DNA from 2 places in the Streptomyces sp. V4I23 genome. Region 1 is predicted to be linked to the other one. Evidence: riboswitches for the same ligand, from Rfam matches in the RefSeq annotation. Region 1 holds a riboswitch; the other holds the start of a gene.
What was found. Region 1 has a riboswitch for S-adenosylmethionine ahead of thrC (threonine synthase). Riboswitches for the same ligand answer to the same signal wherever they lie in the genome.
Positions count from the first base shown of each region.

Region 2: it holds a riboswitch for S-adenosylmethionine, as region 1 does, so the genes downstream of both, QFZ82_RS28705 (aminotransferase class V-fold PLP-dependent enzyme) here and thrC (threonine synthase) in region 1, are expected to answer to the same signal.

Region 1 is NZ_JAUSZW010000004.1:4,378,584-4,383,262, forward strand. It holds gene QFZ82_RS22220 (trehalose-6-phosphate synthase) at 1-371, opposite strand, end outside; gene QFZ82_RS22225 (hypothetical protein) at 401-646, opposite strand; gene QFZ82_RS22230 (glucosyl-3-phosphoglycerate synthase) at 685-1,626, opposite strand; SAM riboswitch class I at 1,743-1,887, shown strand; gene thrC (threonine synthase) at 1,905-3,209, shown strand; gene QFZ82_RS22240 (MoaD/ThiS family protein) at 3,206-3,481, shown strand; gene QFZ82_RS22245 (cold-shock protein) at 3,888-4,091, shown strand; gene groL (chaperonin GroEL) at 4,509-4,679, shown strand, end outside.
Region 2 is NZ_JAUSZW010000004.1:5,805,872-5,810,550, reverse strand. It holds gene QFZ82_RS28705 (aminotransferase class V-fold PLP-dependent enzyme) at 39-1,460, opposite strand; SAM riboswitch class IV at 1,668-1,785, opposite strand; gene trpD (anthranilate phosphoribosyltransferase) at 1,890-2,954, opposite strand; gene QFZ82_RS28695 (cytochrome bc complex cytochrome b subunit) at 3,080-4,679, opposite strand, start outside.

The DNA.
Region 1 (4,679 bases):
GCCCGGTAGGCGTCCCACTGCCGACGGAACTCCCGGTCGAAGACCGGCTCCAGCGGAGTCTGGTAGAGCATGTGGTGCACGAACCACAGCACCGAGTTCGCGATGCCGTTGTACGCGTCGGAGTGGATGGCCGGATCGATGTCGAGCATCCTGACGCCCGGCTCGCTCACCCCGCGCCGCACGGCCTCGCGGTCGCCGTCGCCGAGGGCGGCGCACACCCACAGCGACTGCGCGTCGGAGCCGATCGCGGAGAGGCCGGAGACGAGGCCGCCTCCGCCGCGGCGGGCGTCGAGCCCGCCCTTGCCGTCCGGTGAGTAGGAGACCGGGCCGCGGTTGGAGGCGACGAGGATCTGAGCAGCGTCGGTGACCATGTGGCGAACCTAGCCCGTCCCGTATGGCCTCAAACGTGCGTGCGGCCGCGCCGCGGGTCAGTGTCACGTTTCCGGCCACGGGCGGCCGCGACGGCGACCACGCCCGCCGCGGTCAGGCTGAGTGCGACCCCGCCGAGCAGCCACAGCTGCTCGGCGGTGGAACCGGTGCGGGCCGGCTCACCGGTGTACCGCGGCCCCTCGGCGGCCAGGGCCGGCGCCGTGCCCTGGATCCCGCGCATGACGTCCATGAAGTCGGTGAGGTCCATGAGGTTCATACATAGGAAAGTTAGACAAAAGGGACGGAGGTCCCGGCTTATGCCGCGCGACGCGCCGCGTACTCACCGATCTCGCGCATAGGCGGCCGCTCCTCGGTGTCCACCGGGTGGTCCCGGGGCTCGAATCCGTGCTCGCCGCGCACGAACTGGGTGAGCTCGGGCCGCACCAAATGGCCGCGGGCCAGCCTCAGTTGCGCCGTGCGGTAGATCGTCGCCGCCATCCGGCCAAGGGCCTGCCCGTCCTGGTGGCGGTGCCTGCGCGTGCCCACGTCGACCTGTGCGAGCGCGTCGAGTCCCACCAGGTTGAGGGCGTCCACCAGCAGGCCCAGCTCCACTCCGTAACCGACCGGGAACGGCAGTTGCTCCAGCAGGGAGCGCCGGGCCGCGTACTCGCCGCCCAGCGGCTGGACGAAACCGGCCAGTTGCGGCCAGTGCAGATTCAGCAGCGGCCGCGCCACCAGCTCCGTCACCCGGCCTCCCTGAGCGGGGGCGGAGCCGAGCGGGCGGTCGTACATCGCCTTGACGAACTGCACTTCGGGGTCGGTCAGCAGCGGCCCGACGATCCCGACGACGAAGTCCGGGGAGAACTCGCGCAGGTCCGCGTCGACGAAGCACACGATGTCACCAGTGGTCACCATCAGTGACCGCCAGAGCACATCGCCCTTGCCCGGCACCGCCGGTATGCGCGGCAGGACGGCGTCCCGGTGGACCACCCGCGCGCCCGCCGCGGCGGCCACCTCGGCCGTGCGGTCGCTCGACGCCGAGTCGATCACCACCAGTTCGTCGACCAGCGGAACGGGGCCCGACATCAGCGCGTCGCGTATCGAGGAGACGATCTCCCCGACCGTCTCCTCCTCGTTCAGGGCCGGCAGCACCACGCTCACCGTGGTGTTCTTCTTGGCGGCCAGCAGCCGGCCGAGAGGGCGGTCGGCCACCGACCAGGACCGTCGGGCGAGCCAGCGCTCCACCTCATCCAGCACGTGATCTCCATCTCGCGGATCGGACGACCATCTCAAGCGTCCAGGGGTTCGGTTACAGTCTTGAACAACGCGCATGACCGCCGCATGTCGGGGTCACCGCGCCGACAACCGAATACCGCTCATCCAGAGGGGCAGAGGGACACGGCCCGTTGAAGCCCCGGCAACCCTCCAGCCGATCTCTGCGCACATCGCGCGAGGCTCACGGCTAGGGAAGGTGCCAATTCCGTCTCGCGGCGAGATGCGCCGCGGGGAAGATGAGGAGAAAGGGCCTCGCCTCCATGGCTGTGCAGACTGTCGCCACCACCAACGGCTCCGCTGGTTCCACCGGATCCGTCGACCTGGGCCCCGCCTCCGGGCTCTCCTGCCGCGAGTGCGGCGAGCGGTTCGACCTCGGTCCGATCTTCGCGTGCGAGGTCTGTTTCGGGCCGCTCGAAGTCGCGTACGACGTGCCGAGCGGCGACCCCGAGGCCCTGCGCGAGCGGATCGAGTCCGGCCCCGAGAACATCTGGCGCTACGCCCCGCTGCTGCCCGTCCCGGCCGACGTCGCGGACAAGCCGAACCTGAACCCCGGCTGGACCAAGCTCGTCCAGGCCGACAACCTCGCCCGTGAGCTGGGCGTCGAGGCCGGCAAGCTCTTCGTCAAGGACGACTCCGGCAACCCGACGCACTCCTTCAAGGACCGCGTCGTCGCCCAGGCCCTGGAGGCCGCCCGCGCCTTCGGCTACACCACCCTCTCCTGCTCCTCCACCGGCAACCTCGCGGGCGCGGTCGGCGCCGCGGCGGCCCGCGCCGGCCTCCGCTCCTGCGTGTTCATCCCGCACGACCTGGAGCAGGGCAAGGTCGTCATGGCCGCGGTCTACGGCGGTGAACTGGTTGGCATCGAGGGCAACTACGACGACGTCAACCGCTTCTGCTCCGAGCTCATCGGAGACCCCGCCGGCGAGGGCTGGGGCTTCGTGAACGTCAACCTCCGCCCGTACTACGCCGAGGGCTCCAAGACGCTCGCGTACGAGATCTGCGAGCAGCTCGGCTGGCGGCTGCCCGACCAGATCGTCATCCCGATCGCCTCCGGCTCCCAGCTCACCAAGATCGACAAGGGGCTGCAGGAGCTGATCAAGCTGGGTCTGGTCGAGGACAAGCCCTACAAGATCTTCGGCGCCCAGGCCGAGGGCTGCTCCCCGGTGTCCGTAGCCTTCAAGGCGGGCCACGACGTGGTCAAGCCGCAGAAGCCCGACACCATCGCCAAGTCCCTGGCGATCGGCAACCCGGCCGACGGCCCGTACGTCCTGGACATCTGCCGCCGCACCGGCGGCGCGGTCGAGGACGTCACCGACGAGCAGATCGTGGACGCGATCAAGCTGCTGGCCCGCACGGAGGGCATCTTCACGGAGACCGCCGGCGGCACGACCCTCGGTGTGGCGAAGAAGCTGATCGAGGCCGGTGCCATCGACCCGTCCCTGACCACGGTCGTCGTCAACACGGGTGACGGCCTCAAGACCCTCGACGCGGTGGCGCCCACGACGGGTATGACCGCTGTCATCCGACCCAACCTGGACTCTTTCCGAGAGGCTGGCCTCGCATGAGCGTCAACGTCCGTATCCCCACCATCCTCCGCACGTACACGGGCGGGCAGGCCGAGGTTCCCGCCGAGGGCGCGACCCTGGCCGAGGTCATCGCGGACCTGGAGAAGAACCACACGGGCATCGCGGCCCGCGTCCTGGACGACCAGGGCAAGCTGCGCCGCTTCGTCAACGTGTACGTGAACGACGACGACGTCCGCTTCGAGCAGGGCCTGGAGACGGCGACGCCGGACGGTGCGGGCGTCTCGATCATCCCCGCCGTCGCCGGCGGCTGATCTCCTCCGCGTCACCCCGCGTTATCGGTATTGCCCCCTCCGCGAGAGAAGCGGAGGGGGCAATTCTGCATGGTTGAGCGCGGTAGAGTCTGGGAAGCCCCCTCCGCCGGCCGCTCGGCAATGCGTTCCCGCTCCACAAGAATGCGCCAAAGTAAGCGATCGAATTGCGTCGAAAGTGGCACTTTGCCGGGCCCGACTTGCCCCGGAATTCAATGAATTCGCATGGATCGGCCGATCGGTCCTGCCCAGATTTCTCGTCCGATTGACCTGTTGCAGAGGGCAGTTGGGCAGATACATTCAGCCGCGGTCGACGCGTTCCGGCGCACACCCCTCCTGCTGGGGTGAGGTCTGACCCGGGTCCGCGAAGTGCGGTCCTGTGCAAGGGCCAGTAATAGGGGAGTTAGGCATGGCTCAGGGCACCGTCAAGTGGTTCAACGCGGAGAAGGGGTACGGCTTCATCGCGGTCGACGGTGGTGCGGATGTTTTCGTCCACTACAGTGCGATCCAGATGGACGGATACCGCACCCTTGAAGAGGGTCAGCGAGTCGAGTTCGAGATCTCGCAGGGCCAGAAGGGTCCGCAGGCTGACATGGTCAAGCTCGCCGTCTGATCCAACTGATCCAGGCGCGTTCGGCCACCGACGCACTCACGCACGAGGGGTCCGCATCCCGACAGACCGGGACGCGGGCCCCTCGTGCTTCGTCGCGAGGTCCGCCGTGGCCCTCGCCGTGAGGGCCGCCGTGAGAGCCGCCGTGAGGGCCGCCGGGAGAGCCGCCGTGAGAGCCGCCCGCCGTGCGCCGTGAGGGCCGCCCGCCGTGCGCCGTGAGCGTGAGGCGCTTGCACTCTCCGGGGGCGAGTGCTAATCATTGGCGTTAGCACTCTCCCAGTGAGAGTGACAGAACTTGGATCGGGTCGGTGAGGTCCGCAGGCCGGGTGGGGCAAGGAACCACACGGCGCGCAGGCCGTCCGTCGCGGGCGCCGAATGCGATCCGAAGCAATCCACCCCAGTCCGGGAGGACCACTTCACATGGCCAAGATCATCGCGTTCGACGAGGAGGCACGGCGCGGTCTCGAGCGCGGGATGAACCAGCTCGCCGACGCCGTCAAGGTCACCCTTGGCCCCAAGGGTCGCAACGTCGTCCTCGAGAAGAAGTGGGGCGCCCCCACGATCACCAACGATGGTGTGTCCATCGCCAAG
Region 2 (4,679 bases), 1.4 Mb from region 1:
GGGGGAGGGCGGCGCACCCGGCTGCGCCGCCCCCTGACTCAGACCGCGGGGACGCAGCGGCCGTCCTCCGTGCGGTACGTCCACTTCGCGCCCTCGCGCACCAGCTCCCGCACCGCCCCCACGAAACGCTCCACATGCTCGTCCGGCGTGCCCGCGCCGAAGCTCACGCGGATCGCGTTCAGCGACTGCTCCCCCGGCTCCGCCTCCGGCGCACCGCACTCGCCGACCTCCTGCGGGTCGCTGCCGAGCAGCGTGCGCACCAGCGGGTGGGCGCAGAACAGGCCGTCCCGGACGCCGATCCCGTACTCCGCCGACAGCGCCGCCGCGAAGTGCGAGCTGTTCCAGCCGTCCACCACGAACGAGATGACGCCGACGCGCGGCGCGTCGTCGCCGAAGAGCGACAGGACGCGGACCTGCGGCACCTCCGCCAGCCCCTCGCGCACCTTCGCGATCAGGTGCTGCTCGCGCTCGACCAGCGTGTCGAAGCCGGCCTCCGTGAGCGCCTTGCAGGCGGACGCGATCGAGTAGACGCCGATCACGTTCGGCGAACCGGCCTCGTGGCGCGCGGCCGTCGTGTGCCACTCGACGTCCACGCCGCCGTCCGCGCGCCGCGCCACCTTCCGCGACGCGCCGCCGCCCGCCAGGTACGGCTCCGCGTCCTGGAGCCAGTCGGCGCGGCCGGCCAGCACGCCGGAACCGAACGGCGCGTACAGCTTGTGCCCCGAGAACGCGACCCAGTCGACGTCCAACTCCCGTACGGACACGAGGTGGTGGGGCGCGAGCTGGGCGGCGTCCAGCACGATGCGCGCACCGTGCGCATGGGCAGCGGCGGCGAGTTCCTTCACGGGCCACAGCTCACCGGTCACGTTCGACGCACCGGTCACGCACACCAGCGCCGGACCGTAAGGGTCGCGCTCGGCGAGCGCGTGCTCCAGCGTCCGTACCGCCTCTTCCGGGGTGCGCGGCGCATTCAGGTACGTCACGCGCGCATCACTCCACGGCAGCAGCGACGCGTGGTGCTCGGTCTCGAAGACGAAGACCTGGCAGTCGGTGGGGAGCACGGCGGCGAGCAGGTTCAGCGAGTCCGTGGTGGAGCGGGTGAAGACGACCTGGTCACCGTCCCGGCAGTCGAGGAAGGAGTGGACGGTGGCCCGGCTGTTCTCGAACAGGTCGGTGGACAGCTGCGAGAGGTATCCGGCGCCCCGGTGCACGCTGCCGTAGTAGGGGGCGTACGCGGCGACGTCGTCCCACACGCGCTGGAGCGCCGGGGCGCTGGCCGCGTAGTCGAGGGCGGCGTACGTGACCTCGCCGCCGGTCACGAGCGGGACGGTGACGTCCCGGCCGAGGACGGGCAGCGGCGCGGAGCAGCAGGGGTCGCAGTCGGCGGCGGCAGCGGCGGAGGCGGTGGCGGCGGCGGAGGCGGTGGCGGTGGCGGCGGCGGCGACAGGGCGTGCGGACATGACGGTATCTCCCGGCAGGAAAAGGCGAGTTGGCTTCGACAGGCCCCGCGACGGCGCAACAGCGCAGCTGTGCAACGGCGTACGGGGAAAGACCTCGACGCGCGGACATCCCGCACGGAGGTGTGGTGAAGAAGGGGCGGAACGCCCTATCGCATTCGCTTGCTCACGAGACAGCTCCTCGAGGACCAGGACCCCAGGGCTGGAAGGGGTCCGCGCTTGCCACAGACCTCGCTGCCTGCGGCCTGGTCTTCACCCGGGGCACCCCGCCACGGACGGAGGGTTGCCGGACAGCGGGCCGGGGCCGTAATCGCTGTCACTCATGACCTTGGAGAGCATCCTGCCATACGTCTCGGATGGCGCAAGGCCGCGGTCCGCATAGTGGACCGCGCCCTTGCCGGACTCACCCGTGGTGCGTCGTTCCGCCGGACGTCACGCGTTGCTCGCCGTCACCCAGCGCTCCAGCGCCGCCCGCGCCGCGCCCGAGTCGATCGACTGCGCCGCCCGCGCGATACCGGCCGCCAGCTGTTCGTTCAGCGTGCCGTCGGTCGGCTCCAGCGCCGCCAGCGCTGCCGCCGAGTTGAGCAGGACGGCGTCCCGCACCGGGCCGGTCTCGCCGCCGAGCAGGCGGCGCGCCACGTCGGCGTTGTACGAGGCGTCGGCGCCGCGCAGGGCCTCCACGGGCACCAGGTCGATACCGAGGTCCCGCGGGTCGAACGCCTCCTCGGTCACCTCGCCGTCCCGGACCCTCCACACGCGGGACGTCGCGGTCGTGGTGAGCTCGTCCAGCCCGTCGTCGCCGCGGAACACCAGCGCGGAGGAGCCGCGCTCGGCGAGGACGCCGGCGACGATGGGCGCCATCCGGGCGTCGGCGACGCCGGTGGCCTGGGCCCTGACCTTGGCCGGGTTGGTGAGCGGGCCCAGGAAGTTGAAGACGGTGCGGATGCCGAGTTCCTTGCGGGCCATGGCGACATGGCGCAGTGCCGGGTGGAACTTCACCGCGAAGCAGAAGGTGATCCCGGCCTCCTCGGCGACCTCGGCCACGCGCTGCGGGGTCAGCTCCAGATTGACGCCGAGCTTCTCCAGGACGTCCGAGGCCCCGCTCGCCGACGAGGCGGCCCGGTTGCCGTGCTTGACCACCTTCGCGCCCGTACCGGCGACGACGATCGCGGACATGGTGGAGATGTTGACCGTCTTCGCGCCGTCGCCGCCGGTGCCGACGATGTCGACACTGGGGCCGGGGACCTCGATGAGGTTGGCGTGCTCGTACATGGTCCGTACGAGGCCCGAGATCTCCTCGACGGTCTCGCCCTTGGCCCGCAGGGCCACCGCGAAGCCGGCGATCTGCGCGTCGGTGGCCTCGCCGCTGAGGATGCGGTCCATGGCCCACGCGGTGGCGTCGGCACTCTGGTCGCGGTTGTCGAGGAGGGCGTTCAGCACGCTCGGCCAGGAGTGGGCCGCCACGCTGTCGCCGCCAACCGGGGTCACAACGTTCATGGTCCACTCCTGGGTCCACAAGCCGATAAGGATGGCACCCACCCTATCCAGCCCCGGGGCACAGCGAAGGGCCCCGTCCATTCGATGGACGGGGCCCGCGCTGTGGCGACCGACAGGTCAGGTGATCAGTGGTGGCCGTGGCCGCTGGTGATCTCCTTGTACTCGTCGACCGTGGGCTTGGCGACCTGGTTGTCGCCGCCGTAGTAGCCCTTGCTGAGCTTGACGCGCAGCTTCTCCATACGGCCGATCTTGCGGCGCACACCGTTCTCGTCGACCGTCGGGCCGATCTCGGCGGGCTTGTACTGCTCGTGCGCGGTCAGCTTGTACCGGTCGGCCTGCGACAGCGGCTCGTGGATCTCGACGAACTCACCGTGCGGCAGGCGCTTGATGATGCCGGACTCGCGTCCGTGCAGCACCTTCTCCTTGTCACGCCGCTGCAGACCCAGGCAGATCCGCTTCGTGATGATGAAGGCGAGAACCGGTCCGACGAAGTAGGTGATCCGGACGAACCAGGTGATCGAGTTGATCGACAGGTGGAAGTGCGTGGCGAAGATGTCGTTTCCACCGCCGAGCAGCATGATCACATAGCCGGTGACCCAGGCGACGCCCAGGGCGGTACGGGTCGGCGCGTTGCGCGGGCGGTCCAGGATGTGGTGCTCGCGCTTGTCGCCGGTGATCCAGGACTCGATGAACGGGTAGACGGCGATCGCCCCGAGGACCAGACCGAAGAGGACCAGCGGGATGAACACGCCCAGGACGAGCGTGTGACCCCACAGGTTGATCTCCCAGCCCGGCATCACACGGATCAGACCCTCGGCGAAGCCCATGTACCAGTCGGGCTGGGCACCGGTGGACACCTGGTCCGGGCGGTACGGGCCGAGCGCCCACACCGGGTTGATCGTGAACAGGCCGGCGATGATCGCGATGACACCGAAGACCAGGAAGAAGAAGCCTCCGGCCTTGGCCATGTACACCGGCAGCAGGGGCATGCCGACGACGTTCTTGTTCGTGCGGCCGGGGCCCGCGAACTGCGTGTGCTTGTGGTAGAAGACCAGGATCAGGTGCGCCACCACGAGGCCGAGCATGATGCCCGGCAGCAGCAGGATGTGGATCGAGTAGAACCGGGCCACCATGTCGTGGCCGGGGAACTCGCCGCCGAACAGGAACATCGAGATGTACGTGCCGACGATCGGCGTGGACAGGATCGCGCCCTGCGTGAAGCGGACACCGGTGCCGGAGAGCAGGTCGTCGGGCAGCGAGTAACCGGTGAAACCGGTGAACATGCCGAGGACGAACAGCAGGAAGCCGAACAGCCAGTTGATCTCACGCGGCTTGCGGAACGCGCCGGTGAAGAACACGCGCATCATGTGCACGAACATGGCGGCGAGGAAGATCAGCGCGGCCCAGTGGTGGATCTGCCGGATGAGCAGACCACCGCGGACGTCGAAGCTGATGTCCAGGGTCGAGGCGTACGCCTCTGTCATGCGGATGCCCTGCATCGGCACGTACGAGCCGTGGTACTCGATCTCGTTCATGCTCGGGTGGAAGAACAGCGTCAGGTACACACCCGTGAGGATGATGATGATGAAGCTGTAGAGCGCGATCTCACCCAGCATGAAGGACCAGTGGTCCGGGAAGATCTTCCGCATGTTGGCCTTGGCCAGGGAGTAGATCCCGAGCCGGCCGTCCGCCCAGTCGGCCACCCGCTCGCCGGCGGGCGCCTTC